DNA from 3 places in the Parabacteroides sp. CAG:2 genome. Region 3 is predicted to be linked to each of the others. Evidence: riboswitches for the same ligand, from Rfam matches in the RefSeq annotation. Region 3 holds a riboswitch; each other region holds the start of a gene.

Region 1 (10,507 bases), on a different contig from region 3:
CGGCGGCTCCATAAATCATGGGACCCCATTCGGCGATGTTCAGATAAACCTCAAACATCCGCTCTTTAGAGGTCAGATGATCGCTCTCGATCAGCCATACGATTAACATTTCCTCCAGCTTGCGGGCGATCGTCTTGTTACGGCTCAAGAATACATTCTTCACCAATTGCATGCTAAGCGTACTGCCGCCACGGGCGAAACGTCGTTCCTTGATATCTTGTATCAACGATTCCCGGATAGCGCTTGGAATAAAACCGTTGTGATAAAAGAAGCCGGCATCCTCACTCTGCATGATCGCTAAAGGAAGATAACGGGATACGGCGTTGAACGGGCGGAAAGAGGGATTCGCCGGACCGATCTCGAAAGAGCGTACCGGCTCGCCTTGCTCATAGACCGTATATTCAAATGGCTCATTCATCTTCCGCAAATCCGTATTCCCATAGGCAAGGATCTGGAAGTCCTTCGCTTTCAAGGTAGACTCCAAGATCAAGCTGTCTACCTGTCCGAAATCCAAATCCAATCGGAAATGATAGGAGAGGGTACCTTCTGTTCTCAGGCCTTCCAGATTGTAGAATAAGCCTTTAGGCAGGGAGGAGAACAGTTGATCCGCAGGGAAATCTCTTTTATTCACAGAGGCCGTGATTTGCCAACTGGTATCTTTAACGATCTTCAGATAAGGATGGAAATCCAGATGATTAAACCGGATATCACTGACGCTATCTAATTCGATATAGTTCTTACCGATGTTTGTCCGGAAGTGTATAGAGCCTTTATCCAGTAAGACCGTGTCCGGAGATATACGCTCTTGGTGGATGGTAAGCCCGCTCACATAGGCGCTTCCGAGTAAGGATTGTATGTCTTCTTCTATTTTAGGTCCCTTAAGCTCGAAGGCCAAGGTGTCGAAACGTACCGATGCCCCCCAACGATATTCCAGAAAAGGAAGAGGAATCTTCGTATGCTCGTCGGCGTAGAGACGGGCTTTCACGAGTCGCTCCTTATCAGAGAGAGAGCCTTCGCAAATCCATTCGCTACGAACTCCGTTCTCCGTGCTATTTATATGCGTAGAGAATTGATTGTTAGTAAGATTGAGTTCGGGTATCTCTAGTATTAGTTCATCTCCTTTATTACTATAAGAAACACATAAATCATGTACCAAGGCATTTCCGGGCAATAAATTGAAAAGGAGACTAAGGGAGCGTTCAGCCTTGCGTGCGTAATCCTGTTCCTTATCATCTACAGCTGTTTCCTCTGGCTCACCTAGGTGATTCGATGGTTTATAAAGGAAATCAAAATTAGCTCTCTCTCCCTTCTTAATAAAATGAATATGCAAATTATCCGCTTGTACACTCTCTATGGCAGGGGTAAGTAGCAATAATCTGCCAAGCTCCAGTTTCGCTTGAAGCCTGTCCGCATGTATCAACGTATCAGCATCAATCGGGATAACGGTCAATCCCTCCATACGTACGGTACTCAGCCCTATCAACCGGATATTATCATAGCGTATGTCAAGATGATGCCTTTCGGCAAGTTTACTCAATTTATGTCCCGCATACGCCCCTAAGATCAGGTCGATGCCCCAAAATGCCATAAACAAGAGAAAGCCAATAAAAATAAGAACTGCTATAAAAGATCTTTTATGGGATTGATTCATGCTCATCTATATTGTTACCCAGCGGACAAAAGTACTATAATTAAACGAATGGATTTCTTTTTCGATAAACAATCAAGGGCTTAATTTAGTTATATTAAAAAACTAAAGTTATATGGCGTATAAGATTGCGTTTTTTGGTGCTAAACCCTACGACATCGCTTCTTTCGATAAGATCAATGAGCGGTATGAGTTCGATATTCGTTACTATAAAGGACATTTGAATATCAATAATGTCGTCTTAACCCAAGGGGTAGACGCTGTATGTATTTTCGTGAACGACACGGCTGATGCCGCCGTAATAGACGCTTTGGTTGCCAATGGCGTGAAACTGTTGGCGCTTCGTTGCGCCGGTTTTAATAATGTGGATTTGAATGCCGCCAGAGGGAAATTACCGGTCGTACGCGTGCCGGCCTACTCACCCTATGCGGTCGCTGAATATACGTTGGCCTTGATGTTATCGTTAAACCGTAAGATACACCGGGCATACTGGCGTACGAGAGATGGCAACTTCTCCTTGAATGGCTTGATGGGATTTGATATGCATGGCAAGACCGCCGGTATTATCGGTACCGGAAAGATCGCCAAGATATTGATTCATATCTTAAAAGGATTGGGGATGCGTGTATTGGCAAACGACCTGTATCCGGATGAGAAATTCGCCAAGGAGGAAGGGATCACCTATGTCTCTTTAGACGAGTTATACAAAGAGTCCGATATCATTTCCTTGCATTGCCCGTTGACTGACCAGACTCGTTATCTGATCAACGACGATTCGATCGCCAAGATGAAAGACGGCGTAATGATTATCAATACGGGACGCGGGTTACTGATCCATACCAACGCCTTGATCGAGGGATTGAAGACCAAGAAAGTATCCGCCGCTGGATTGGATGTCTACGAGGAGGAAGGAGACTATTTCTACGAGGATAAATCGGATAAGATTATCGATGATGATGTCTTGGCCCGTCTACTCTCGTTCAACAATGTGATCGTTACTTCCCATCAGGCGTTTTTCACGAAAGAGGCTCTGCATAATATCGCCGATACTACCTTGCGGAACATCAAGGATTTCGAGGAAGGCCGTCCCTTAGTGAACGAAGTGACCAAGTAAATTCTAAAAAGGAACTATTATTTATCGCTGATTTATTATATTTTTGTGGCCATTGCTTGGTGGGAACCCAGCAATGGCTTTTTTAATTCAGAGGTATATATATGGAAATAGATAGTCAGACAGGTTTGGTGTTGGAAGGTGGCGGAATGCGTGCCATATTTACGGTGGGAGTATTGGATTATTTTATGGATCATGATATTTGGTTTCCTTATACGATCGGAGTATCGGCGGGCGCGAGTAACGGAATCTCGTATGCTTCCCGCCAGCGGGGACGCTCTCGTTTTAGCAATATCGACCTATTGAAGAAATATAATTACATAGGTCTTCGTCATTTCTTACGGGGAAGGGGATATATCGATCTGAATTTCTTGTTTTATGTCTATCCGGATTTGTATTATCCGTTGGATTACGATACCTATTTCAAGTCCAAGGATCGGTTCGTTATGGTCACGAGCAATTGCTTGACGGGTAAAGCGGAATATTTCGAGGAGAAGAAAGATAAGAAACGTTTGGTGGATATCTGTAAAGCATCTTGCACATTACCGATCCTCTGTCCAATTACGTATGTAGACGGGATACCGATGGTCGACGGAGGCGTATGCGACGCTATCCCTATCCGACGGGCTATCGCCGACGGCTTCTCCAAGAACGTCATCATCCTTACCCGTAACAAAGGCTATCGGAAAGAAGAGAAAGATTTTTACCTTCCCGGCTTTATTTATAACAAATACCCGGCGATCCGGAAACAGTTGCGACTACGATACCGGCAGTACAACGAGGTCTTGGATTACATAGACCAACTGGAGGCCGAAGGAAAAGCCTTCGTCATCCGTCCGCAAAGCCCGATTAAAGTCGGCCGTACCGGAAGCGACACAAAGAAACTGGAAGAACTATATGAGGAAGGCTACAAATGCGGAAAACAAATCACTCAATTGTAGAGACGGGGCATGCCCCGTCTCATCCCCTCAAAACAGTATTTTATTTACAACCTTGCAAATCCTTACTTAACCGCATAGCGCAGAAATTAGGACCGCACATCGTACAGTACTCTCCATCCGTAACAGCACTCTCCTTATAATACTGTAAAGCCCTTTCCGGGTCCAAGGACAAATTGAACTGGTCTTTCCAGCGGAAATCAAAACGTGCCTTGCTCAACGCGTTATCACGTACTTGAGCGCCGGGATGCCCTTTCGCCAAGTCAGCGGCATGCGCCGCTATCTTATAAGCGACCACCCCATTACGCACGTCTTCCTTATTCGGCAATCCCAAATGCTCCTTCGGCGTAACGTAGCAGATCATGGCCGTCCCATGCCAAGCGATTTGCGCGCCACCGATAGCCGACGTGATATGATCGTATCCGGGAGCGATATCGGTCGTCAACGGGCCCAGCGTATAGAACGGCGCTCCATGGCAGGCATACTGTTGTTCCTTCATATTCTCATGGATCTTATTCATGGGAACATGGCCCGGGCCTTCGATAATCACTTGCACGAACTGCTCCCAAGCTATTTTCGTCAGTTCTCCCATCGTGTGAAGCTCGGCGAATTGTGCTGCGTCGTTCGCGTCATAGATAGAACCGGGACGAAGCCCGTCTCCGATAGAGACCGCCACGTCGTATGCCTTCAGTATCTCGCAGATCTCGGCGAAATGCGTGTACAGGAAGTTTTCCTCGTCATGAAGCTGCATCCATTTGGCCATGATCGATCCGCCTCTGGATACGATCCCCGTCAGGCGAGTCGCCGTCAGCTCCACATGCTTGCGCAACAAACCTGCGTGGATCGTGAAATAATCCACGCCCTGTTCCGCCTGCTCGACCAACGTATCCCGATAGATCTCCCAAGAAAGATCCTCTACCTTGCCATTCACCTTCTCCAAGGCTTGATAAATAGGAACCGTACCCATCGGAACCGGACAGTTACGGATAATCCACTCGCGCGTCTCATGGATATGATCGCCGGTAGAGAGATCCATCAACGTGTCGCCGCCCCATTTACAACTCCATATCGCCTTCTCGATCTCCTCGTCGATACCGGAGGAAAGAGCGGAGTTACCGATATTGGTATTGATCTTTACCAAGAACTTCTTACCGATAATCATCGGCTCGGCTTCCGGGTGATTGATATTCGCCGGGATGATCGCGCGACCGGCGGCGATTTCCTTGCGGACGAACTCCGGCGTGATATACGACTTCAGTCCCAAAGCCTCGATTTGCTGGTTCTCACGAATCGCCACGTACTCCATTTCCGGAGTGATAATGCGCTTCTTCGCATAATACATCTGGGTGATATTCTTACCCTCTTTAGCCCGGAAAGGCAAGTATCGCTTGGGGAAACGCAGGGAATCCAGAGTCGCGTCCGCCAATCGCTCACGACCATAAGCGGAAGTCAATTCCGGCAATTGAACCACATCCTTACGCTTACCGTACCACTCCTCACGTATACGAGGAAGTCCTTTAGCGATATCAATCGATATCTTGGGGTCGGAATACGGGCCGCTCGTATCGTAAACGATTACCGGATTGTTCTTCTTGAAGATTCGTTCTCCATGCTCATCCAAGGTTACCGTGTCCAACAATTTAATCTTACGCATACCAACCTTGATCTTATTGATCTCGCCCGGGACATAAATCTTTTCCGAGGACGGATAGGAAATACGCATATTCTTTTTAGTAGCCATATGTATTTAGTTTAGTACTTATTGATTTCCTCTATAAACCGGCGGGTTTCCTCCACGGGATCGGGGGCATTGATAATCGCGCCCGAAACAGCGATTCCGGTTATACCCGTCTCCATCAAAGGGCCTACGTCTTCCAGCGTAATACCACCTATCGCAAAGATAGGAATATCGATGCCAGCCTCCTTGCATTGAGCGATTATTTTACGATAACCATCCAAGCCTAAGATGGGACTCAAATTCTTCTTGGTACCCGTAAAGCGATACGGCCCTAGTCCGATATACGAGGCGCCTCGTTCTACGGCCAGCCGGATATCCTCAAAAGTATTCGCCGTAGCCCCGATATAGAAGATGGCATTGGAATCTAACTTGTCTCTCAGTACTTCCCAAGCGATATCCAAGGGCATATCATTCTTACCCAGATGACAAGCCGTAGCGCCACATGTCACGGCAGCCTCCAGATCATCGTTTACGCAGAAATCCACGATTCGCTCACATTCTTCCGCGCAGATAGTGGCACATGTACGTACGGTATCCTCATAAATCCCATCCTTCATGCGCAACTGTATCCATGAGCACCCTCCTTGGATTGCCATGCTTACCTCGTCGCATTCCGTATATTTAGGCGTACGATGCGTTATAAACATCAAGCGATTGTTTCCACCAAAAGGGGGGCGTAATCCGGTTGTTCTCCGACCGACTCTTCCATTCTCATCATATCCGAAATAATAATTTAAGGCCATACTTGTAATCGTTTGAATTGTTTTATGAGTTGATCCGCAACAAGAAGGGAGGGATCGTTTCCCCAAAGGGCCCCGAGAACGGCGACACCGCCGAAGGGGATATCTTTTAATTTCGTTATTGTCCGCGGGCAGATTCCTCCCAAGGCAATCACCTTATCATCGATGATGCCCTTCGCGTTTCGCAATCCATCTAAGGAGAATCCGCTACCATATCCTTCTTTGGATATACTCTGAAAGATCGGGCTAAGGAACACATAGTCGCATACCGGTTTATACTCGATAATCTCTTCCAGACTATGGCAAGAACGACTTATACTACCTTTATATAAAGGTGGAGCTTCCGGGTTCCTCTTGTTCAAATGGACTCCTCCTAAAGCCCTTTCTTCTGCCAAGGTAAACCAATCATGAAGAACGATCCTGTCGTAATAAGCCGGAGAGATCTTATCCAATAAGCCCTCCAATTCATCACGTTTACAATCCGGTTTACGTAGATGTAAACGAGACATTCCTTCTGCGAATAGAAGTTCGATCAAAGAAGCTTCATCCGCGAAAAAATAAGGTGTAGTAATTACGACCAGCTTATTCATGATTCCATCGGATTTTATGAAGGGCAGAGGGTGAGAAGAAGTGGTTTACAGGTCCGTGCCCTTTTCCCATGCATACATTCGCCCCGTGAACGAGCGCGTTATTCATATATTCCTTGGCTAATCGTACGGCTTCCACCAATGAATGGCCGAGTGCCATATAAGCGGCGATGGCGGACGATAGCGTACAGCCTGTTCCATGGGTATTGAAGGTCTCCACTGTTGGCGAGGCCAGACAAATCGGATTATTCTCATTGATAAATAACCGATCCACCGTTTCTACTCCGGGAATATGCCCCCCTTTGATCAATATAGCGTTACATCCTTTTTCCTGCAATTTCCGGGCGGCACATAAGATATCCGCCTCGTTATTGATTTTTATACCGGAAAGATATTCCGTCTCGGGAATATTCGGAGTAAGCAGTGTCGCTTTAGGGAACAACTCATCAATGATGGTTCGGATGGCGTCATCCTCCAATAATTTACTTCCGCTCGTGGATATCATCACTGGATCTAAAATGATAGAAGTCTGTTGGAAGGAAGATAAAGTTTCAGATACGACCTTTACGGCATCCTTGTTATGTAGCATCCCTATTTTTACGGCATCTACGATGAAATCCTCAAGAATAGCTTCGATTTGTTCTCTCAAAATCTCGGGAGAGATCGCTTGGATCCCTCGCACTCCCTGTGTGTTTTGAGCGGTTATAGCCGTTATCGCCGAGGCTCCAAAAACCCCCAGCGAGGAAAAAGTCTTAATATCCGCTTGTATTCCGGCACCACCGCCACTATCAGAGCCCGCGATCGTTAAAGCTACCGGATAACGGTACATTTCATTTTTATCCATCTAACATTCGTTTTTCTTACGGCGGCATTACCCGCATCAAGTAGTAAGGGTATGATCTCAGCCCATATAGTATGGCACCCCTTCGACGGCGCAAACTTAGTGAAAAAAATCGATATTAAGATATTTCCGGCTTTTAAACGATAATTTTAACGCAAGGTTATACTTCCATAAATCGTAGACGGGAGCCTTCTGGTTTTAGAAGGCTTCCGTCATATTCATATAAACCGCCATCCCTTTTTGGTTCGGGTCTTTGCCTACGTCTAGGCGGAAGTTCTTGCCGGGTTGCATTTGGATACGTAAGCCTACGCCATAGTTGAACTTCCATTTATTCCAGTCTACGATAGGAGCGTTTCCGATCGTACCCGTGCCGACCCAGCCAACAAAACCACACTTCGCCCAGAAATTACCGCTCTTATATTTCTCCACGCTGCCGAACATATGACGATACTCCAGAATCCCATACGCCATGGTCTTGTCACGGTACTTGCCCCAATAGTATCCGCGAAGATCGAAAGGAGAGCCAAACGAAGGAAGCTCCGTAAAAGGAACGTTTCCCACACCGATTTGTGTCTTGGCGATCCATGCCAAGGTGCTACGAGGACGAAATACTTGCTGGAATTGGCGGTATTCTAACTCGAACATCTCATAATTATATGCACCGCCTAAATACTTTCCATACACTTTAGCGATCGCGCTTAGTAACATACCGGAACTTGGGGTCGCCACGTCATTTCGTGTATCGTATTGAATCAAGCCGCCGACACCGATATTGACATAATCTCGTTTGAACTTATTGAAATAAGGATCTTCGGCCATCACCGGGTTGATATCATCTGATTTGCTGAAATTAATATCAAAAAGAGGACCCGTATATAAATGAGGCCTAACTTCCCATACGAAACGGGGATATAGTTGGATAGAACTCTTATGGAATTTCGTTGTCGAATCGCTTTTCTCGATTTGCTCGATCGTCTCATAGCCTTTCCCGAAATAATGCGAAGGTTCGTTCCGATAACCGTAACTGATATAAATACGGAAGCGATTCTCGTTGAAGAATAAGGTACCGGCACCGGCAAAAACGAACGTCCCGTTTAAGGTGATGTTAAATCCCGCAGGGATAAACGATCGCTGGGATATCGTATCATTCTTGTTTAAGCGAAAGCTAGCCAAAACCGCGCCACCTACGCCAAAGGAGGCTTCCGGCGTGTAAGACGGTCCGCCAAGGATAGACCACCAGATCCTTTTGTTGGCCCGTATGGAGTCTTTATGTAATTGTTTATGATAACGTTGTATTTGCTTTTCGGTCATAGGCTTACCGTCCAGCATCAGCACTTCTTTCGGAATCGTGTCATTGGAAATACCTTGCGCCTTTACGGAAAAGGCGAATAGAAGGCAGGCCATATAAATTAAAAGATATCTAAACATTATTTTAATCAATATTTAGAGGGCAAAAGTACGAAATCCTCCTAATATGTATTCTTAAAGAATCCCTAATAAAAAAGAATAAACAGCTAAAAAGAAATGCTATTACAGTCTGGGGGTTGTAGAGACGTAGCGTGCGTGCTGCGTCTCTACAGCTAAGATTGGTATAAGACCTTGCCCTCTTCGGATATTAACAGCAAGGTTAGTTCGCCGTCGGGAAGGATGGGAGCGCAATACGATTTACATTTTTGTAAAAGTAATGGGAAGAAACGATTTTGTTCTTTTTCCGCAAGAAGCTCCCATAATTCACGGGCCAACGTAATCCGATTGATTGCATCTACGGTCGCCTCCTCGCATTTCGCTTCTTTCGCTACATCTTGAAGGAAGCCTTTGTTCATGACGACTTTTTTGCTGTGTGTATCCAGGAAACCTTCCGCAAGTTTCACCGCCTTGCCGATCATGATACCTAAGATAACCTGCTTGAAACCTAAATCGGCAGCGATCTTTAGCGTCTCTCCTATAAAGTTCCCGTAATGGACGAATGATTGTGGAGGCAAAGAAGCGTATAAGCTCCGAAGGTAACGTTCACTCTTCGCCCCGGAATTAATAACCAACGTCTCGCAACCTATCGCTTTGGCGACACTGGCTTCTTTCCGTATCGAGGCGATAAAAGCGTCCGATGAGAAAGGACGCACAATTCCGGATGTCCCGATAATGGAGATTCCCCCGATAATTCCAAGTTTCGGATTGAAGGTACGTTTCGCCAACTCCTCGCCACCGGGAACCGAGACCGTGACAATAGCGACGGAATCGGGTGAGGGCAGGAGTGGAATCAGCTCTTGCCGGATCATCTTACGGGGCGTGGCGTTTATAGCCGGGCCACCGACTTTCAAGCCGAGTCCCGGAAGGGTCACGGTTCCGACTCCTTCACCTGCTTGGAAGATGACTCTTCCCGTATCGTCGCTTTCTGTTTCTTGACAATGTTCTTCTTGTGCCATTACCGTGGCACGCTTGTGCCATCGGCTTGGCACAGCTGTGCCATCATCGTGGCACGACTCTGCCACGGCGATGGCACAACCGGATGCATCGGGAGATAATTGAACAGTAACCCGGATCCGGCTATGATTCGTCACGTCCGGATCATCCCCAGACTCCTTGATCACGGTACAGGTGGCGGAACACCCGGCCCATTCGGTATAGGCTACCGGCAACGTTATCTGTTCTCCCGAGGGTAATGTTATCTGGCTTTCTGTTTGTTCCTTCCTTGATAATAAGGCCAATAAAGCGGCTTTTGCGGCGGCGGTAGCACAAGCTCCGGTCGTATATCCGCTTTTCAAGGGAAAGAATTCTGGTAATAGGCGTTCAATTTGTTTGCGCAATCCGTCTTCACCATACACTCGGTAGAAAGTTTCCGGTAATGCGGGACGCTTCACGACAAATACTGGTATTCCGAATTGGCGGGCAGCGTTCACTTTATCC
Region 2 (10,507 bases), on a different contig from region 3:
CCTCACCCCGCAGGAGCGTGCCATCTACGACGAGAACCTGAAGATCTACCGGGATTGGAAGGCGACGATGGAGTATGCGGTGGAGAATGCTGAGGCAAAAGGTGAGGTGAGAGGTAGCCGCTTGATTACTTTACGTACCGCTTTGAACTTAAAAAGAATCGGCTTGGATCCCTCTGTGATCGCCCAATGTACGGGGCTTTCCTTGGAGGAGATAAACGATCTGGAGAATCTCATTCGCAAGGAAGAGATTAAGTGTTAGATGTGGATGATATGGTATAACAGCTAAGGGGCAGGCTTACACAAGTCTGCCCCTTGCTGTCTTTATAAAGTGTCGGTGTTCCTATCACCTTCTTTGAAATGAATAGGTGTTCTTATCAATCAAGGATAGTTGGTAGGTTTACCCTTTAAAGTTGAAACTCACACCTATCGTGCTAAGAAATGTTATAATCTATTTTTGTGATGCAAATTAAAAGTGAAAGGGATGAATAGGAGAGAACTCGTGAAAACATTGGCTGATAAATTGTCGGTTACGCAAGCGGAGGCGATGCGCTTTGTTCAAGCTTGGGAAGAGACTACGACAGAGGCTTTGGAAAGTGATGGTTCTTTGATGCTATTGGGCTTTGGGACGTTCTCCGCTTGGGAACAAACCGAACGGATCGGCAGAAATCCTAAGAATGGGGTGGCTTATATGATAAGAGCTCGTAAAAGCGTGAAGTTTAAGCCCGGTAAATTATTACTTAAACAGTTGAATGTGAGCTCGTCGAAGTGAAGGCATTCACGTATGTATAATAAAAACGAAAAAATATTCGATATGAAGAGAATTCTTTTCCTAGTCCTGCTCTTGGTAGCTACGACAGGCGTTTACGGCCAGAAGTTCGCGGTGAAGTCGAACTTGCTCTATGATGCGACTGCTACGATCAACTTGGGCGTAGAGGTTGGCTTGGCTAAAAAATGGTCGCTGGATCTATCCGGCAACTATAATGGATGGAAGTTTGGTGATGAGGCTCGTATGAAACATTGGCTGGTACAACCAGAAGCTCGTTATTGGTTGTGTGAGAAGTTTAATGGACATTTCTTCGGCTTGCATGCGCATTATGCGGATTACAATGTTGGAGGCCTAAAGTTCTTGAGCAAGAATATGGAGAATCACCGTTATCAAGGTAATTTGTATGGCGCTGGACTCTCTTATGGTTATCAGTGGTTGTTAAGCGATCGGTGGAGCATGGAAGCCGTGTTGGGTATTGGTTGGGCGCATCTGGATTATGATAAATATCCTTGTGCCACTTGCGGAACCGTATTGAAAAGTGATACGAAAGATTATTTCGGGGTTACGAAAGCCGCTATTTCTATTATTTACTTTATTAAATGACCCAAGCGATGAACAAGAAGATAAATGCATATATGATGGCGGCTATGATGGCCGTCGTGTCTCCGGCAATCATGGGACAGACTGCCTCGGATGGGGTTAAAGTGATTTGTAACGACGTGGTACAGAAGGGCGACTCGGTATATATCGATGCCGTGGTGACGGTAAGTAGCGATGCGGTGAAATCCCGTAGCTATTTGGAACTGACCCCCGTCTTGGAATCGGCTTCGCAAAAAGAGGGGCTTCCTTCTATTTTGGTGAACGGACGTATCCGCCAGAAAGTATATAATCGTGAGGTCGCCTTGGATAATTTGAACGACGTACCTCATTATACTATCTTGAAAGCCGGGAAGGAAGATCAAGTGGTAAGTTATAAAACCGCCGTGCCTTTTGAGGATTGGATGAAAGACGCACGTGTCGTGTTAGACCCGAATCTATGCGGTTGCGGTAAGGAAGAGGCCGGTAGTCCGTTATTGATCGCGGACAAGATTCGTCGTCGTCCGGATAAGCGCTATGAGGTTCAGCCTACATTCTCTTATATCACGCCGATGGCAGAGACGGAGAAGCATCGTGCGGAAGTTGGTACGGCTTTCTTGGACTTCCAAGTGGGTAAATATCAGATTCTTCCTGATTTCCGTAATAATGCGGTGGAGTTGGCGAAGATCAATAATACGATCCGTACCGTTACAGAGGATAAGAACGTGAAACCGACAGGTATCGTACTGAAAGGATATGCCTCACCGGAAGGCTCTTACGCTAGTAATAAGAAATTGGCGGATAATCGTGTCAAAGCGTTACGTGACTATATCCGCCAGAAGAATGACTTCAAGGCTGATTTTTTCACGATGAGCTCGGAACCGGAAGATTGGGTCGGTTTTAAGGAAAAGGTAGAGGCCGATCCGAATGTGCCGAATCGTAGCGAGGTATTGGCGATTATCGATAGCTCGGATGATCCGGATCGCAAGGAGGCTAAGTTACGTGCCTTGGGTGGTGGCGCCGCTTTCCGTTATGTGTTGAAAGATATTTTCCCTTCGTTACGTCGTTCGGAATATAAGATTGATTATACGGTGCGTGAGTTTACGGTGGATGAGGGGCGTGAGATCATCAAGACTCGTCCGCAACAGCTAAGTTTAGGGGAGATGTTCGCGGTGGCTAACAGCTATGAGATCGGTAGTGACGAATATGATAATGTATTTGATATTGCTGTCCGTATGTTCCCGAATGATCCGGTAGCGAATCTTAACGCTGCGAATATCGCTATGGGCAAGGGTGATTATGCTTCCGCTAAGAACTATTTGGCGAAGGCGGGGAACGCTCCGGAGGCGGTTCACGCAAAAGGAGTGTTAAGTATGTTGACCGGTGATTTGACAGAAGCGGAGACCCTATTGAAGCAGGCTCAGGATATGGGTGTAAAGGCCGCGGCGATAAATTTAGAGGAATTGCGCAAGAAAATAGAGGATAATGCGGTATTTGATAGTTTCAACGCTGTAAAATGATAGCTATTCCTCCCTAGGTATAGGGCAGAAGGCACTTAATTTGTAAATGTCATGAAGACAAATATTAATAATAATTTCTTTTATATGGAACAAGCATCAGATGTAGTAGAGTTGGTTCTGCCTCATGAGGTAGATAATCCAAACAGTGTCTATCTGTATCTGGAAGGAGATGCTTGGTGCGCATACGAACGTTCAGCCTATTATCTGACTCAGATGGAGGTACCGGTTGTATTAAAGAAAGAAGTGATCCGCAGCGACTATGATGTGGTCTTACTGAAAGCTTTTTTCGCCGTGAATGATATGTATTTGCCGCTTTCTCCCACGGCTGTGCTGAAGTTGGTTGCCGACGATAAGCTACAGTTCCAGATAAGGGATAGGGTAGAAGGTTTTTCCGAATGGAAAGAGAATGAGTTAAAAAAATTATCTGCTTGATAAGGAAGCGAACGCTTCTTATTTAAGCATGTAAAGTTGAGGGGTGTAAGGGTCCTGGAAAGTAGTGATACTTTTCAGGACTATTCTTTTGTATGGGATGCCTCCCTGTAAATGATTACCCGGCAATCCGGGGAGAGAGTGACAGTGAATTGGTCTCCCAAAGCCTCGTTGAGAGTTCCTTGCCACCATGAGGTGAGCTTTCGTCGGCGAATGGGCCAACGGAGTCCTTCCGTACTAATCTCCCCTTCGGGATAAAGAACGAAAATGGAGATTTGTTGTCCCGGATAAGAAGCGAAGGTTGTTGTTTCTAAGATAGGAGTGAAAAGGCCATAGTCGGATAACATCTCCACCCGCTTGAATAAGTGGGCATAGTCCATAAGAAGGGATATATTTCCCAATGTATGATCCTCACGCAATCCGGTAGCACCTAATATAAGAACTTCTCGATAGCCTTGGGTATGGGCGAAACGGACGGATTTGGTGAGGTCGTTGATCTCTTGGTCCTCTACATGATGGATTCGGTCTGCGTAGCGTTCGCGCAGGCCGGCGGGTATGCTGTCCAAGTCTCCTACGATAGCGTCCGGATGAATACCCTTTTCATAAAGTGTCTTTACGGCTCCATCACAAGCGATAATCGTTTTCGCTTCCTTTAATAATCTCAAGGGTAACTCAGCGGAAGGAAATCTCCCATTCGCTACGATCACACATCCTCCTTCCAGACTTTCCATATTATCTCCCATAATTCAAAATTCATAATTCAAAACTCTTCCCCTTTCTTCCGCCAATTGTAATAGCCTACTATGGCTAGTGTCGCATAGCAAAAATAGAGTAGCATCGTCGGATACAAGCCCCGAAGGTAATAAAGATATACGGAAACGAGGTTTACGATTACCCAAAAAATCCAATGCTCGATAATTCGCCTTGCCAGCATCCAAGTAGCGACAATGCCTACCGACGTGGTGAACGCATCGCCTACGGGGATGGGAGAGTCCGTGAATTGATGAAGGAGATACCATAAGATGGCGAATACAACGGCCAATGTTCCGATAATCCCCACGAAAAGCGGAAGGCTCAGATGGGTGTATAGGATACAGTCGGAGGGAAGACTGTCGTTTTCCGTGTGTATCTCATGTTTCTTCCGGGTCCATTGATAGAAACCGTATATGCTGATTCCTACGTAATAGGTTTGCAATCCCATGTCCGCATAGATCTTAGCGGACAGGAAGACAAATACATACACGAGGGAGGTGAGGAATCCCACCACCCACATGGCCTTATGTTGTTTAATCTCTAGAAAGAGATAGAGTAGACCGGTTATTACTCCGAAGTATTCTAGCCAAACCATTTTAGTAATTGAAAATTAAGTTAGAATTTGAAGGTGATCCTGGCCATGGCGTTCGTGCCGGCTTGGGTGAAATAACCGTCATCCTTTTTACGTGTGTCGTTTTCGATATAAGAGTATACCCATGCGTTGGTCTCGTACTTCTCGTTGAAGAGGTTGTTGATAGTCACGTCTAGGGTTATTTCTTTCATGAACTTAGGCTGGAAGGCGTAACCGATACGTAGGCTATTGATAAAGTAGGGATCGATGGAACGATCCTTGCTGCTTGAATTGTCTATGTATTGGCGGCCTACTACTTGCGAGTTGAAACTAGCGATAAATCCTTTGTAAGCGAAATCGAACATGCTGTTTGCGATTAGGTCTGGGGAGAAAGCGATATTCGTTGTACCTAGATCGTTGATCTCTTGTACTCCGGTATCCCAGTTATCCACGTATTCCACGAAATGCTTGATTTTATTTTGGCTGAGGGTTACGTTCGCGTTCCAATTCAGCCAAGAGGTGATTTGTACACCTCCGGTAAGCTCGATGCCCATTCGGTAGCTATCCTTTATATTGGAAGTGAGGGCCTCACCGATCTCGCTGATCTTGCCGGTCAGGATCAATTGGTTGTTGTAATCCATGAAATAGAGATTGGCTCCAACCCGGAAACGGTTGTTACCAAAACTATAACCGGCCTCGTAATCATATAAGGTCTCGTGGGTAGGACGTTCTTCGGGGCCTGCCTCCGTGAAATTGTCACGGTTCGGTTCCCGGTTTGCGACGGAGAAAGAGACGAATGCGTTATGGCCGTTGTTATGGAAGTTTATACCGGCTTTCGGGTTGAAGAAGTTCCAGTTCTTATGAATGTCCAGCTCTTCCTCGGCTTTGTCATCGTTTCCCTTAATGGTGTAATGGATCCCACGGTATTGTAAGTCCAGATAGCCGGTGAAAAGAGGGGAAAGACGTTGGGTCAATTTTGCGTATGCGTTGTAGTCTAATTTCTTACCGGTATTGCGGTAATATTCGTAATCCGGTTGTGGCAAGACGTTTGCGCTTTTGGTCCACATTACCCGGCCAAAATGGTCGCCTACGTAGTTGTTGACGGCGGTTCCCAGCGTAAGGCGGGTGTTGTCATGTTGATAGTTCGCGCTATAAACGGCTCCATAGAAATAATTGTCGAGCCATTTACGGCGCACAAGGTCCGTCTTTTTTACGGTATTACCCTCCGGATCGATATATTCCGGTAGTTTATAACTGCTGAATTTGGCTTTCGATTTATAATCCTCGTAATATCCGTTACCATCGGTGTAATGAAGGGTCAGGTTCATATTCCAGAAATCTCCGATACGCTGGCTGGCCATTAAATGGTAGTTGTGTTGCCAATAATTATCCGTCTGATTGTTATAAAACTTCTTCACTCCATCTTCCTCATATTCTCCGCATGGATTATAGCTACGATCTGTGTCAAGTAAATAAGACGGAACACCGTTCCATGCTTGATAGGTCTTCTCGCTGTTCCCGAAGGCTTGGAATTTAATCAATGTATTATCGGCATAGAAAGCGGCGGAGGCATAGTAAGAGCTCATACGGGCGGAGGCACGATCGATAAAGCCGTCGCTACGGATATTGGAGTAGCGGACGTCGAAAGCGAAATGATCGTAAAGTAATCCGGTACCGCCTTTTACCGTATGCTTCAGCGTACCGAAAGAACCTGCTGATACGGAATATTCGCCGTAAGGCTTTAAGGACGGTTTCTCGGTCTGCATGGCGACCGTAGCGCCAAAAGCCGCGGCTCCGTTCGTAGAGGTTCCGGCACCTCGTTGGATCTGGATCGATTCTACCGAGGAGGCTATATCGGCCATATTAGCCCAGAATACGGTATGAGACTCGGAGTCATTAACCGGTACGCCATTGATCGTGATATTGATACGGTTCGCGTCTGTACCCCGGATACGAAAACCGGAGTAACCTATACCTGTTCCGGCATCCGAGGTCATGATAACAGACGGGGATTGGGAGATAAGGAATGGGATACCTTGCCCGTTGTTCCGGCTGCTTAGCTCTTGTTTGGAGATGTCGCTATAAGCTACCGGGGTTTCTTTCCCGACTTTGGTAGCGGTAATAACTACTTCATCCAAAGATACGTCTTTTGAGATTTTCAAGGAGTCGACCGGACTGGGCATTTGTGCCTTGACGGTTGTAGCCAGTAAGGAGCCGGCCAAGATAACCAATACATTTTTCATCTTTTCATCTTTTTGCTTTAAAACTAAATAGATGAATAGAAAGGATCGGAGAAGCATGAATCCCTACGACAGCATTACCTGTACAGGTTCTATGGGTATGATCTCAGCCCGCTCCTTTCGTGAAGGATTTTGCGAGCACCCCTTCGTATTCGGCAGCAAAGATAGGCATAAAAGTGTTAATAAATATTACTGTCAATAGTAAATCGGATTTCTATAGATATTAATTCTGATTACTATGGATAGTAATCCGGTTTGTGTCGTATTAATTTTTTCTGTAAAAAGATGAGGATATTTTGAGAACTCATTGATTTTTTGTATATTTGCGGGCGATTAAGTGAAGTTGAGGAGGGGGCGGGTAGTCCCCTTCTTTTGTTCTTAACAGATATGTGTATGATAGAAAAGAAAGTGGTAAGCCAATTAATAGAGGAAAAACTAGCCTCTTCAAGCAATTATTTAGTAGACGTGGTGATTAAACCGGGAAACCTGATAGTCGTTGAAATTGATAACGATGAAGCGGTAAGCATTGATGATTGCGCCGAGTTGAGCCGGTATTTGGAGGAGCATCTGGATCGTGACGTCGAGGATTATGAGCTGGAGGTTGGCTCCGCCGGCATTACTTCTCCTTTCAAGGTACTTCGCCAATACGTCAAGAACATCGGAAACGAGGTGGAGATGCTGTTGAAAAACGGCTCGAAGCTGACCGGTGTGTTGAAATCTGCCGACGAGAACGGTGTGGTTGTCTCTGTCGAGAAGAAGGTGAAACCGGAAGGCGCTAAGCGGAAGGTGACTGTGGTGGAGGATGAGTCGTATACATTTGATGAAATAAAATATACAAAATACTTAATAAGATTCAAGTAAGATTATGGCCAAGAAAGAGGAAACAATCAGTATGATTGACACCCTTGCGGAGTTCAAGGAGTTGAAGAATATCGATAAAGATACGATGATTAGCGTTTTGGAAGATTCGTTCCGTAACGTGATCGCCAAGATGTTTGGCACGGATGAGAACTATGACGTGATTATCAACCCTGAGAAAGGTGATTTCGAGATATGGAGAAACCGTACGGTTGTGGCTGATGATGAATTGGAGGATGAGAACTTGCAGCTTACGTTGACGGAGGCCCGTAAAATCGATGCCGACTGTGAGGTGGGCGAGGAAGTGACCGACGAGGTGCATTTCGCAGACTTCGGACGCCGTGCGATCTTAAACTTGCGCCAAACTTTGGCTTCAAAGATACTTGAATTGCAGAAAGACAGCTTGTACGCTAAGTATAAGGATAAAATCGGCCACATCATCGCCGCTGAGGTTTATCAGGTGTGGAAGAAAGAAATCCTGTTGCTGGATGACGATGGTAATGAGTTGCTACTGCCGAAATCCGAGCAAATCCCGACCGATTTCTATCGTAAGGGAGAGACCGTACGTGCGATCGTTCAACGTGTGGATAACTATAATAACAACCCGAAGATCCTTCTTTCCCGTACGGATAAGGTCTTCTTGCAACGGTTGTTTGAGTTGGAGGTTCCGGAGATTAATGACGGCTTGATTACGATCAAGGCGATCGCCCGCATCCCGGGAGAGCGTGCCAAGGTGGCTGTCGAGTCATACGATGACCGTATTGATCCGGTAGGCGCTTGCGTAGGTATGAAAGGCTCTCGTATCCACGGAATCGTTCGCGAGTTGAGAAACGAGAACATTGATGTGATTAATTACACCTCAAATCTCTCTTTGTTTATCCAGCGTGCCTTAAGCCCGGCTAAGATCTCTTCTATCCGTGTGAATGAGGAGGAAAAGAAAGCTGAGGTTTATCTACGTCCGGAGGAGGTTTCTTTAGCGATCGGTAAGGGCGGTCTGAATATTAAGTTGGCTTGTATGTTGACTGAGTATACGATTGACGTATTCCGTGATATCGAAGGAGCGGACGAGGAGGATATCTACTTGGATGAGTTCTCCGACGAGATCGACAGCTGGGTGATCGACGCACTGAAGAATATAGGATGCTATACGGCGAAGAGTGTCCTTGCTATGGACCGCAATGAGATTATTGAACGTGCCGATCTGGAAGAACAGACCGTGGACGATCTTTTAGCTATCTTATCTGCGGAATTTGAAGATGAAGGTAACGAATAAGTATTACGACAAAGTTAGATATGCCTATAAAATTAATTCAAGTACAGAGAAAATTGAACGTGGGAATCAACACGGTGGTTGAGTTCCTGCACCGGAATGGGTTCTCGGTTGAGGATAATCCCAACACGAGGATCAGTGATGAACAGTATGCTTTGCTCGTAAAAGAGTTTGGAAAGGATCTGCCAGAGAAAGATCGTAATTTTGCGGCGGATCGTATGCGGAAAGAGGTTCCTTCTGTGAAAGAAGAGAAGACCGCGGAAATAAAGACAGTGATACCGGAAGAATTCAGACCTAAGATCGTAATGAAGGGTCATATTGATTTGGATGGTGGACAACATAAAAAACAGCAGGAAGAGCCGAAGGCTAAAGAGGAGCCTAAGGTGAAAGAAGAGCCTAAGGTAAAGGAAGAGCCGAAAGTGAAGGAAGCGCCTGCCGCTCCCGCTGCTCAAGCTCCTGTTAAACCCGCGCAGCCTGCGCAGGCTCCCACGGAGAAAAAAGAAGAAAAAGTTATAGTAGTGGAAGTGGAAAAAGAAAAAACCGTAGAGAAGCAACCGGTTGTTGCGGAACCTAAGGTGGAAAGTGTGAAACCGGAACAGGAAGTAGAGAAGACCGAGGAAAAGGATGATAATCTTTTCCGTTTGAACTCGGTTAAATTGGAGTCAAAGATCAAGGTAACCGGTAAGATTGACTTGGATGCGCTTAACCAATCGACTCGTCCGAAAAAGAAAACGAAGGAGGAGAAGCGGAAAGAGCGTGATGAGAAGCAAAAGTTTAATAACAATCGGCCGGGTAATAATAGCAACGGTCCGGGCGCTCCTCATAAGAGTCCGAATTCGCCGACTTTGATTAAACCGAACGCTCCTGCTAAACCGGGTGAGGAAGGTGACGCTAAGAAGAAGCGTAAACGTATCAAGAAAGATCGGGTAGACGTGAATAATACGCCGGGTACGAATTATCCGCGCCCGAATCGTGACGATCGTCCGAATAACGACCGTAAGCCTCGCTTGAAGAAGCCGGTGAAAGCGGAAGTTAGTGAAGAGGATGTTCAAAAGCAGATCAAGGAGACTTTGGCTCGCTTGACCAACAAGAATAATAAGAATAATAAGGGGGCTAAATACCGTCGTGATAAACGTGACGCCGCTGTGAAACGTGAGCACGAGTTGATGGAACAGGAAGAACTGGAAAGCAAGGTATTGAAGCTGACCGAGTTCGTTACGGCCAACGACTTGGCGAACATGATGGACGTATCTGTAACGGAGGTTATTGGTACTTGCATGAGCATCGGCCTTATGGTTTCGATCAATCAGCGCCTGGATGCGGAGACGATCAATATTGTGGCTGAGGAGTTCGGTTATAAGACTGAATATGTAAGCGCGGATGTTGTCGAGGCGATCAACGCTGATGAGGAAGATGATAACGAGGAGGATTGGGTAGCCCGTCCGCCTATCGTAACGGTGATGGGACACGTTGACCATGGTAAGACTTCTTTATTGGATAATATCCGTAGCGCGAACGTAATCG
Region 3 (10,507 bases):
TCTTTTTATATGCCGAGACGAACCAGAAGCCTGTGAAAGCGGGTGTATTGTCAAACGGCAGTGTCAACTATAACGAGACCTCCGTGGAAGGTACCAATGCCGCTATCGCCCTTTCCTTCGGGGAGGACGTGAAGAAACTTGGCGTTCGCTACGGTATCTCTTTTATCAGCGAGGAACAGGCGAAGAAGAATCTGGAGCGTGAGATCGCCGCTTACGACGTGGATGTGGTAGCGAAGATCGCCCGCAACGATTGGAACGACGCTTTAGGTAAAATACAAGTACAAGGCGGTACCAAGGATGAGAAGACCGTATTCTATACATCTTTATATCGTTGCTACGAACGCCCGATTTGTTTGAGCGAGGACGGACATTATTACAGCGCTTTCGACGGAAAGATCCATGAGGATGGCGGACGGCCTTTCTATACGGACGACTGGATTTGGGATACCTACCGTGCTACGCATCCCCTGCGTGTCTTGATCGATAATGAGCGTGAGAACGATATCATCAACTCTTATCTCCTGATGGCGGAGCAGATGGGTACCGACTGGATGCCTACCTTCCCGGAGGTGACGGGAGATACACGCCGTATGAACTCAAACCATGCTGTCGCTACCGTGATCGACGCTTACCGCAAGGGCTTGCGTGGGTTTGAGCTGGAAAAGGCTTATATCGCTTGTAAGAAAGGTATCGAGGAAAAGACCTTGATCCCGTGGTCTGCCGCTCCCGCCGGTTGGTTGGACGATTTCTACAAGGAACATGGCTATATTCCTGCGTTGAGACCGGGAGAGAAAGAGACGGTGCCTAACGTATCCATTTGGGAAAAACGTCAGCCGATCGCCGTGACTTTAGGAACTTCGTATGATGAATGGTGCTTGTCCCAGATCGCTCAAGAATTGGGAAAGAAAGACGAGGCGGATTATTATTTGCGTCGCTCTTACAATTACCGGAACGTATTTAATCCGGAGACAGGTTTCTTCCATCCGAAAGATAAGGATGGCAAGTTTATCTATCCATTGGATTACCGTTATGATGGTGGTCTGGGTGCCCGTGATTTTTACGATGAGAATAACGGATATATTTATCGTTGGGACGTACAGCATAATATCGGTGACTTGATCTCTTTGATCGGAGGCAATGAGGCGTTTACCTCTGCCTTGGATTCCATGTTCAATACGCCGCTGGGTATGTCTAAATGGCAATTCTATTCCACGCTTCCGGATCATACGGGTAACGTAGGTATGTTCTCTATGGCGAATGAGCCGAGCTTGCATATCCCGTACTTGTATAATTATGCGGGTAAGCCTTGGATGACGCAGAAACGTATCCGTACCTTATTGAATCAATGGTTCCGCAATGATTTGATGGGTGTACCGGGTGATGAGGACGGTGGTGGTATGTCCGCTTTCGTTGTCTTCAGTCAGATGGGATTCTATCCGGTGACTCCGGGTTCTCCTACCTATAATATCGGTAGCCCGATGTTTACCGACGTGAAAGTGGATATGGGTAACGGCAATACGTTCGAGATCCGTGCGAATAACGCGTCCGATGAGAATAAATACGTACAATCCGCTAAGTTGAACGGCGTAACCTTGAACCAGCCTTGGTTCAATCATAGCGATATCGCCGCCGGTGGTTTGTTAGAGTTAGAGATGGGGCCGAAAGCGAATAAGGAATGGGGATTGGGAACGCCTCCTCCTTCTGCCGCTCCGATGCCTAAGTAAAAAAAAGCGTGTTGCGATTGTCGCAACACGCTTTTTTATGCCAATACCTTAACGATTAATTTCTTTAGTTCTTTTATATCAATGGGCTTCACTACATAATCCGTGAATTCACATTGTTTGGCGATCTCCTTTTCCCTTTCGAAAGCGAATGCCGTGAGCGCTATGATCGGAATGGTCTTGGATAAGGTGCGGATTCTGCGAGTCGCTTCGAATCCGTCCATAACCGGCATTTTTATGTCCATCAGGATTAGGTCCGGATGATATGTCTCGAACATATCGATAGCCTCTTGCCCGTTTAGCGCATGATAAAGTTGGTATTGCTTGCCAAACAAGGTTTCCAAAAGGAAATAATTCTCATAAACGTCCTCGGCGATTAAGATGGAATGATGCCTATCTGAACGGGGCGTTTCTTCGGATTGGACGAGGATATCCGGTGAAAGCTCAATATCAGTCCGTTTTGTGTCCAAAGGCAGAGTGAACCAAAAAGTGGAACCCACCCCTTCTTCAGAGTCTACGCCGATTTTACCTCCTAATGCCTCGATAATGGTTCGGCTGATGGTTAATCCCAATCCCGTACCTTGCTGGAAAGTATCTACCTTGATGAATCGCTCGAATATACGTCTTTGGTTTTCCGCGGAGATACCGATACCTGTATCTTTCACGCAGACTCGGATAAAATCCCCTTCTATCTCATAATAAATCGTGATACTTCCTTTTGTGGTAAATTTGATAGCGTTATTCACGAAATTAGATATCACTTGCATAACCCTCCGCTCATCGGTTTTAACGATTACGGATGGGGAGCCGAGATCAAAGATAAGATCCACGTCTGAAGGCATCTTTATAGAGTCTGCCAATGCGATTTCGCCACATATATCCTTGATGTCCACTTCCTCGAAATGATAATCCATGGTTCCCGCCTCGATTTTAGAGAAATCAAGGATATCGTCGATCAGTTGCAGTAGCAAATCATTGTTTTTATGAATGATATCTAAATAAGATTGACGCTCTACCTCATCATCAATCTCGGCGATTATATTTGAGAACCCGACGATAGCGTTCAGCGGCGTGCGTATCTCATGACTCATATTCGCCAAGAATGCGGACTTCAATTTATCAGCTTCCTTTACCTTGATTAGCTCGATCTCCTTTTCCCGTTGCTGGGTTATGTTGGAGGTATAGCTTACGATCCTGTTAGGCGTTCCGTCATCGTTGAATTTATAGGAGCGTACATTGGAGTTGAACCAGAATGTTTTGCCATTGAGGATACGCCTGTAGGCCGCTACGAAGTTATTGATCTTCCCTTGCAGGAGAGGTTTGAACTGTTTATTATATACCCGGTCAAAATCATCCGGATGGATTGAGGATTTATAGTCTTCTTGATTCTTGAAGTTGTAATCATGAATCGCTTTTAGCCCCTCATTATTATTAATGTCTTCATTGAGGCCAAAATCTACGGTCAATTTATCATTCTCTACATCGTATTCCCAAAGAATGGAATCCCCGGTATCTACTGATACTTTTAGCCGGGCTAGGCTATTTTCGATTTGTTCCCGCTTGATGTGATTCTCGGTATCGTCGAATACAATATAAATATAGCCGAATATATTATCAAGAGAGTCTTTTAATGTGACTCCTTTTACCAACAGATGCTTTGTTTTAGAATCATGATGACTATCGTAATAGCCGTTTTGAGAAGCAACCTTGAAATCATAATTAAGAGGAAAGAATATATCTTTTCCGTTTTTGAGGCTTTGGTTTACATATTTCGGGATATTAGGATTCTCGAACATATTCAGTCCCACGGCCTGCTCACGGGTAACACCAAAAATATCGAGATCCGCTTGGTTGATATCTACCAACACTCCATTCTCATCATAAAGTTCGGCGCCCCAAGGCATCTTGTCAAAAATGATCTTAAACTTCGTCTCGCTTTTCATGACTTGCATAGCCGTATGTTCTACTAATCCTTGGACTTCCCCTCTTTCAATGGCTATGGAAAGGATATCAGCCAACATATGTAAGTTCTCTATATCTAAGGCACTCCAGTTCCGTTTCTTTTTTACAGAATCAAAGCCGATAAATCCGGATGGTTTGCCTTGCTTGAAAATAGGGATGACTAATAAGGATGAAACCTCTTGCAAAATCAGAAGATGCTGCTCACTCTTCGCCTCTTCCGGCATTTTAGAGACATCATGAATAACGATATCCATGCCCTTTTTGATACTATCGTACCACCAAGGAATCTCGTCTTGCGGGAGTTGACGCAGTAAATCCTCTCGCATAGAGATAATGCCATCACAAGTAACTTCATTCGTAAAGTCAACAGTATGAGTTTGTTCGTCAAATGTTCCGATATACACCCGATCCACATCGAAAAATTGTAAGATGCGGAATAGCGCTTGGTCAATAACCGAGTTTTCTTTGGCTCCAAGAAGAAGTGACAATACATCCGACATCGTTTTTCGCAAATCAATCATATTGGCCAAAATCAAGTCGGTCTTTTCATCTTCTACATCGGTCTTCTTGTCTATAGCCTCATTAAGAAATGTTGTATTGGAATGAATGTTATTCATGATAAATTGAGTGTACTAAATTTATTCGAAAACAAATGTAAGTATAAACTTTGATTATTTTTTGTTTTAGTGTTTATTATATTATTATCGTGGCTTTAAAAATAATTTTGTACGTTTGTAAATAGTTGAATTAAACTTGAAATCTATGGATAATAAAATCATATTGACGATAGGCCGCCAGTTCGGAAGCGGTGGCCGCGAGATCGGACAACGTTTGGCGAAGGAGTTGGGTATCGGTTACTATGATAAGGAACTGATTACCGTGGCGGCCCGTGAGAGTGGATTATGCGAGGATGTTTTCGAGAAGGCGGACGAACGTGCCTCCAGTGGTTTATCGTACGCTTTTACGATGGGGTACTCTTCTTTTATGGGAGGGATGTTTACGCCTTATAATGATATTTTGTCTAATGACGGTCTTTTTAAGATACAGAGTGACGCTATCCGTAAATTGGCGGAGACTGAGTCGTGTGTTTTGGTAGGGCGTTGCGCTGATTATATCCTCCGGGATGATCCGGCTTGTTTGAGCTTCTTTATCCATAGTTCAGTGGAGAGCCGGGTCCAAAAGACCGTGGAAAGGCATGGTGTGACAGTGGAAGAGGCGAAGAACATGATGGAGAAGACTGATAAATCCCGTGCGGCTTACTATAATTATTATACGAATAAGACATGGGGAATGGCCTCTTCTTATAATTTCTCGATCGATGTATCCGTATTAGGGATCGACGAGACCGTGGAATTTATGAAAAGCTTTATCGAGCGCAGATTGAATAAGCGTCCGCCTCATTTCGGATAAATCGTATTCTTGAGAAACCATTATTGAATAGAGATTAACCTATTAAAACTAAGAAAGTATGCGAAAACCTTTTATTACTGTTCGGCTGACCCATGGTATGTTGGGCGCCTTGTTAGTTTCCACCTGTGCTTGTTCGGGCACGAAGTGGACGGAGGTAGAGAAAGATTCTATCCGTATCGTTACCCAGCAAGAAGGAGCTGTATTAGGATATTCCGCCAATTCGGGGGTGAGACTTCTTACTGTTGACGGATATGCCTTCAAAGATCTGAATCGGAACGGGCGGCTTGATCCGTATGAGGATTGGCGTCTTACGCCCGAGGAACGTGCCGTTGATTTGGCCGGACAGTTATCTACAGAGGAAATCGCCGGATTGATGCTTTATAGCGCCCATCAATCTATCCCCGGTGCCTCGAAAGGGTTTGGCGCTTCTACCTACAATGGCAAATCTTTTGATGAGAGTGGAGCCCAGCCATCCGATCTTTCCGATGCGCAGCGTAAATTCCTCACCGAGGATAATGTTCGTCATGTATTGGTTACGAGAGTACAAAGCCCAGAAGTGGCGGCTCGCTGGAATAATAATGTGCAAGCTTTAGTGGAGGGCATCGGTCACGGTATCTTACGGTCGTTGATAATCCCGATGAGGCGGATTTCGCCATCGTCTTTATGACGAGCCCGAACAGTGGTACGGGGTATGATAAATCCGATCGTGAGAAAGGTGGAAACGGTTATATGCCTATCAGTTTACAGTATAATGATTATACCGCTACCTATGCCCGTAACCCAAGTTTGGCGGGGGGAGATCCGTTTGAGAATTTCACGAACCGTTCTTATAAAGGTAAGTCCGTGAAAACAGCTAATAAGCAGGATATGCTTTCTGTTTTGGAGACAAAGGCTAAAATGAAAGGTAAGCCTGTAATCGTATCTTTGGAGATGGATAAGCCCACGATTATGTCCGAGTTCGAGGGTTCGGCGGATGCCATTCTGGTGAACTTCGGTGTACAAAACCAAGCGGTCTTGGATATCATCAGTGGAAAAGCCGAGCCTTCCGCTTTGTTGCCTTTGCAGATGCCGGCAGATATGCGTATCGTGGAGGAGCAATTCGAGGATGTTCCCCGGGATATGAAATGCTATACGGATAGCGAGGGCCATCTGTATGATTTCGCTTTTGGTATGAATTGGAAAGGCGTTATCGATGATGAGCGAGTGACTAAATATAAATAGGGTAAATTACATTTTTGTGTTTTTGTGGCTACGGTATCTATATATAATGCCTAAATTTGCATGGTAATATTATTAAGTGCAGACCATGAAAATTATGACATTGCAGGGAACGGACAAATTGTTATATGAACTTGTCGCACCTTTGGTCATGAATCCAGCCATTTTGCGACAAAATAACAATTACCCTTTTAAAACATCTCGTAGCCACGTTTGGTATATAGCCTTTCATGAAACAGCTGTTGTTGGTTTTATGCCTGTAAAAAAAGGACATCTCTATTACTCTATAGACAATTATTTCGTGAGTGGTGATGATCCTTCGGTATTGAGTGAACTTCTTGAAGAAGTCATAAAGGATTATTCATCTCAAGCTTCACTTATGGCTGTTGTGCATAAACGTCATGTAAAAGTGTTCTCACAAAAAAAGTTCCAGACATGTGTTGAGTGGAAAAATTATGATAAAATGCATTATTTACCGGAGGTAGAGTCATGATGCGAAGAATGGATGTGTACGAGGCGACAGAGAAAAGATTGAAGATCATTTTTGATTATTTCGATTACGTATACGTCTCTTTTTCCGGCGGAAAGGATAGCGGTGTACTGTTGAATTTGTGTGTAGATTATATTCGTAGATACGCTCCGGGACGAAAACTAGGTGTATTTCATATGGATTATGAGGTTCAATACAGCCAGACGACCGAATATGTGGAAAAGGTTTATGCCGCTAATTCCGATATCCTTGATATTTATCATTGTTGTGTTCCTTTTAAAGTCCAGACATGTACATCTATGTTTCAACAATATTGGAGACCTTGGAGCGAGGAGTACCGGGATATCTGGGTTCGAGAGATGCCCCATTCATGTCTCCGGGCGAAAGACTTTGACTTTTTCAAGGAGGACATGTGGGATTATGATTTTCAGAATATGTTCCCTTTTTGGTTGTATCAACGGAAAATGGGCCGGCGTATATGTTGCCTTGTTGGTATCCGTACCCAAGAGAGTTTTAATAGGTGGCGGGCCATACATAGTGATAAGAATTACAGAAAACTAGCTAATTATAAATGGACTCGCAGAATGAATTATTCTATATATAACGCATATCCTATTTATGATTGGAAAACTCAGGATATCTGGATAGCGAACGGAAAGTTCGGTTGGACATATAATCATTTGTATGATTTGTATTATCAAGCAGGGGTGCCTTTGTCCCGGCAACGTGTGGCGAGCCCATTCATATCCCAAGCGATATCCACACTGTTCATTTACAAAGTTGTCGATCCCGACATGTGGGGGCGGATGGTTGGACGTGTAAACGGTGTTGGCTTTGCCGGTATATATGGGAATACCTCCGCTATGGGATGGAGGGCTATCAAGTGCCCAGCCGGGTTCTCTTGGGAGAAATATATGTATTTTCTCCTAAATACTTTACCCGAAGAAACTCGTGAGAACTATTTGAATAAGTTAAGAGTCAGCCGTAAATTCTGGAGAGAAAAAGGAGGATGCCTCAGTGAGGAGACTATCGCTAAGTTACGGGCGGCTAATATTCCTATCATTGTGGAAGAATGTACCGCTTACCATACGGATAAGAAACCGGTACGGATGGAGTATATCGATGATATCAATATACCCGAGTTTAAAGAAATCCCTACTTACAAACGTATGTGTGTTTGTATTTTGAAAAACGATCATACATGTAAGTATATGGGTTTTTCCCAGACAAAACGAGAGAGGGATATGAGAAAAGAAGTAATGGACAAATATAATTTTTATAAGCATGGGAAACTTTGTTAGTCCGGCATATGGTGTTAGGGCTGTCCCTATAGAAAAAATTGTAGCCAACAGCTATAACCCTAATATCATGGCACCACCGGAAATGCGATTATTGGAACTTTCCATTTGGGAGGATGGCTATACGATGCCTTGCGTCTGTTATTATCTTGAAGAGGATGATTTATATGAGATAGTAGATGGTTATCATCGTTATCTGGTTATGAAGCAATCTCAAAGGATTTATGATCGTGAGAAAGGAATGTTGCCTGTAACGGTGATTGAGAAAGATATTTCAAACCGAATGGCTTCAACCATTCGCCATAACAGGGCTCGAGGGATGCACAACTTGGAACTTATGACGGAGATTGTTACGGAGTTGGTCAAATCTGGGATGTCTGATAAGTGGATCATGCGTAATATTGGAATGGATAAAAATGAGTTACTTCGGTTCAAGCAGATTTCGGGATTAGCTGAATTATTCCGGGATAAAGAATTCGGTTGGTCTGATGACTGGTCGGAAGAAGATTAAGCTTCTTACATTTTGTTTGGCTGAGCGTTTTTTGCCTTTTATGGCTCTGTTGAGTACATATATACTAATTTTTTGTACATTTGCCCCCGACTTTTCACATAGGGGTGCCCGAGTCATACGGGCTGAGATTATACCCATCGAACCTGATCCGGGTAATGCCGGCGAAGGGAAAATAAGGTAGAACTAGGAAATAAAGGGGGCGTTACCTCTATGTGCTCCCTGATGTTTAAACTTTAATTAGTTATTAAGATGGAACAGATTGTTTCAAGTGGAATCATTGACTCTTACTTCGAGAAGTTGAAGAGCAACTTGTCTGTGGATGTAGCGATCGTGGGAGGGGGACCTTCCGGTATCGTGGCCGCTTATTTCTTGGCGAAAGCCGGTAAGAAGGTGGCGTTGTTTGATCGTAAGCTGGCTCCCGGTGGAGGTATGTGGGGCGGCGCTATGATGTTCAACGATATCGTGGTGCAGGAAGAGGCTATGCCGATTATCAAGGAATTGGGCGTAAGCTATAAGGAGGGTGCTAACGGCACGTATATCATGGATTCGGTACATACCACTTCCGCTTTGATTTATCAGGCGACGAAGGCGGGCGCTACGATCTTTAACTGCTATTCGGTAGAGGACGTGGTGTTTCATAACGATGCCGTAGCCGGTGTGGTAGTGAACTGGGCTCCGGTAATCCGTGAGGGGATGCACGTGGATCCGTTGACGATCATGGCAAAGGCTGTCTTGGAAGGTACGGGGCATGATTGCGAGATTGCCCGTGTGGTAGCCCGTAAGAATGATATCCAATTGAATACACCGACCGGAGGCGTGATCGGCGAGCGTTCCTTGAATGTGGAGCTGGGTGAGCAGACAACGGTGGAGAACACGAAGGAGATCTACCCGGGATTATTCGTTTCCGGTATGGCCGCTAACGGCGTAAGCGGTAGCTTCCGTATGGGACCGATCTTTGGAGGCATGCTGATGAGCGGCAAGAAGGCTGCTGAGTTGATCTGCGAAAAACTTGGGAATTGAAAATTGAGAATTGAGAATTGAAAATTATAGATTGTTGTATCTTTAATTTTCAATTCTCAATTCCCAACGGTTTTTCCTTGTCTCAAGAATAAGAATCCCGTTATGATCAACGCCGTGGATAATCCCGTATAGAATACGGAAATGAAAGAATTCGGCAGTAAATGGAACGCGCGGATCGTGACCCCGAAAGCGATCATGAAGATCATGATAATCCAACCTTTCACGTCGAAGAAAGAGAACGGGCAATGTTTCCCGTTTTTCCGGGAGATCCGTTCGGAATGTTTATAGAAAAGCCGTTTAAAGACCAAATTGAAGAAAAGCAAGAAAACGATGGTCGCTTCCCCGATCTTGAATAACCAATAATGGGTATCGTTTAACCATGTGACGATACCGATGCGTAAGATATTGATACCGGCGAAAATCCATACGCAACCGGCGGTATATAATAATACCTTTTTATTTACTCCAAACTTCATCTATCTTTTTATTTACCGCAAACTTACAACATTCATGTAAAAAACGGAAAAATATCCTTATCTTTGTGCCATGCGTGAGAAAATGAAACAGAGGATTGTACAATACGTGGTGCTGATGGCCGGCATCTTGGCGTTGCTTTCTGTGGTTATCCCTCACCATCATCACCGGGACGGGATGCCTTGTTATCAATCCTTGACCGCGGAGCAAGCGCATGGCGATAAAAGCACAGATACGCATGATTGCGGTTGCGACGGGCATAACTTGGCCTATTTCAGTACGCATATTTTTCATTTTATGGATGGAGATGTGGATATACATCTGATGCCGTTACTCGTCTTATTTGATTACATTTATCCACCTGAACCGGCGTTTTGCGGACAGCTCCTTGATCACGAGAACG

What was found. A riboswitch is a leader RNA that binds a small molecule or an ion and turns the genes downstream of it on or off. The one in region 3 is predicted to bind thiamine pyrophosphate.
Region 1: another riboswitch for thiamine pyrophosphate. It lies ahead of thiD (bifunctional hydroxymethylpyrimidine kinase/phosphomethylpyrimidine kinase); the one in region 3 lies ahead of QVP94_RS08780 (sulfide-dependent adenosine diphosphate thiazole synthase).
Region 2: another riboswitch for thiamine pyrophosphate. It lies ahead of QVP94_RS10450 (TonB-dependent receptor); the one in region 3 lies ahead of QVP94_RS08780 (sulfide-dependent adenosine diphosphate thiazole synthase).

Annotation. Positions count from the first base shown of each region.
Region 1 is NZ_FR885305.1:80,231-90,737, reverse strand. It holds gene QVP94_RS11755 (biosynthetic peptidoglycan transglycosylase) at 1-1,651, opposite strand, end outside; gene QVP94_RS11750 (2-hydroxyacid dehydrogenase) at 1,764-2,762, shown strand; gene QVP94_RS11745 (patatin-like phospholipase family protein) at 2,864-3,700, shown strand; gene thiC (phosphomethylpyrimidine synthase ThiC) at 3,741-5,438, opposite strand; gene QVP94_RS11735 (thiamine phosphate synthase) at 5,450-6,178, opposite strand; gene QVP94_RS11730 (thiamine phosphate synthase) at 6,169-6,765, opposite strand; gene thiD (bifunctional hydroxymethylpyrimidine kinase/phosphomethylpyrimidine kinase) at 6,758-7,606, opposite strand; TPP riboswitch at 7,601-7,698, opposite strand; gene QVP94_RS11720 (BamA/TamA family outer membrane protein) at 7,802-9,031, opposite strand; gene cbiD (cobalt-precorrin-5B (C(1))-methyltransferase CbiD) at 9,184-10,507, opposite strand, start outside.
Region 2 is NZ_FR885301.1:12,106-22,612, forward strand. It holds gene QVP94_RS10415 (PD-(D/E)XK nuclease family transposase) at 1-259, shown strand, start outside; gene QVP94_RS10420 (HU family DNA-binding protein) at 482-769, shown strand; gene QVP94_RS10425 (DUF3575 domain-containing protein) at 812-1,369, shown strand; gene QVP94_RS10430 (DUF3868 domain-containing protein) at 1,378-2,862, shown strand; gene QVP94_RS10435 (hypothetical protein) at 2,947-3,294, shown strand; gene QVP94_RS10440 (thiamine diphosphokinase) at 3,375-4,034, opposite strand; gene pnuC (nicotinamide riboside transporter PnuC) at 4,052-4,639, opposite strand; gene QVP94_RS10450 (TonB-dependent receptor) at 4,660-6,858, opposite strand; TPP riboswitch at 6,901-7,011, opposite strand; gene rimP (ribosome assembly cofactor RimP) at 7,249-7,716, shown strand; gene nusA (transcription termination factor NusA) at 7,721-8,986, shown strand; partial or broken gene infB (translation initiation factor IF-2) at 9,007-10,507, shown strand, end outside.
Region 3 is NZ_FR885289.1:13,742-24,248, reverse strand. It holds gene QVP94_RS08820 (GH92 family glycosyl hydrolase) at 1-1,724, shown strand, start outside; gene QVP94_RS08815 (hybrid sensor histidine kinase/response regulator) at 1,760-4,300, opposite strand; gene QVP94_RS08810 (cytidylate kinase-like family protein) at 4,446-5,093, shown strand; gene QVP94_RS08805 (hypothetical protein) at 5,152-5,760, shown strand; gene QVP94_RS08800 (glycoside hydrolase family 3 C-terminal domain-containing protein) at 5,757-6,314, shown strand; gene QVP94_RS08795 (hypothetical protein) at 6,400-6,804, shown strand; gene QVP94_RS08790 (DUF3440 domain-containing protein) at 6,801-8,102, shown strand; gene QVP94_RS08785 (IbrB-like domain-containing protein) at 8,086-8,610, shown strand; TPP riboswitch at 8,701-8,797, shown strand; gene QVP94_RS08780 (sulfide-dependent adenosine diphosphate thiazole synthase) at 8,860-9,630, shown strand; gene QVP94_RS08775 (hypothetical protein) at 9,687-10,106, opposite strand; gene QVP94_RS08770 (DUF6769 family protein) at 10,177-10,507, shown strand, end outside.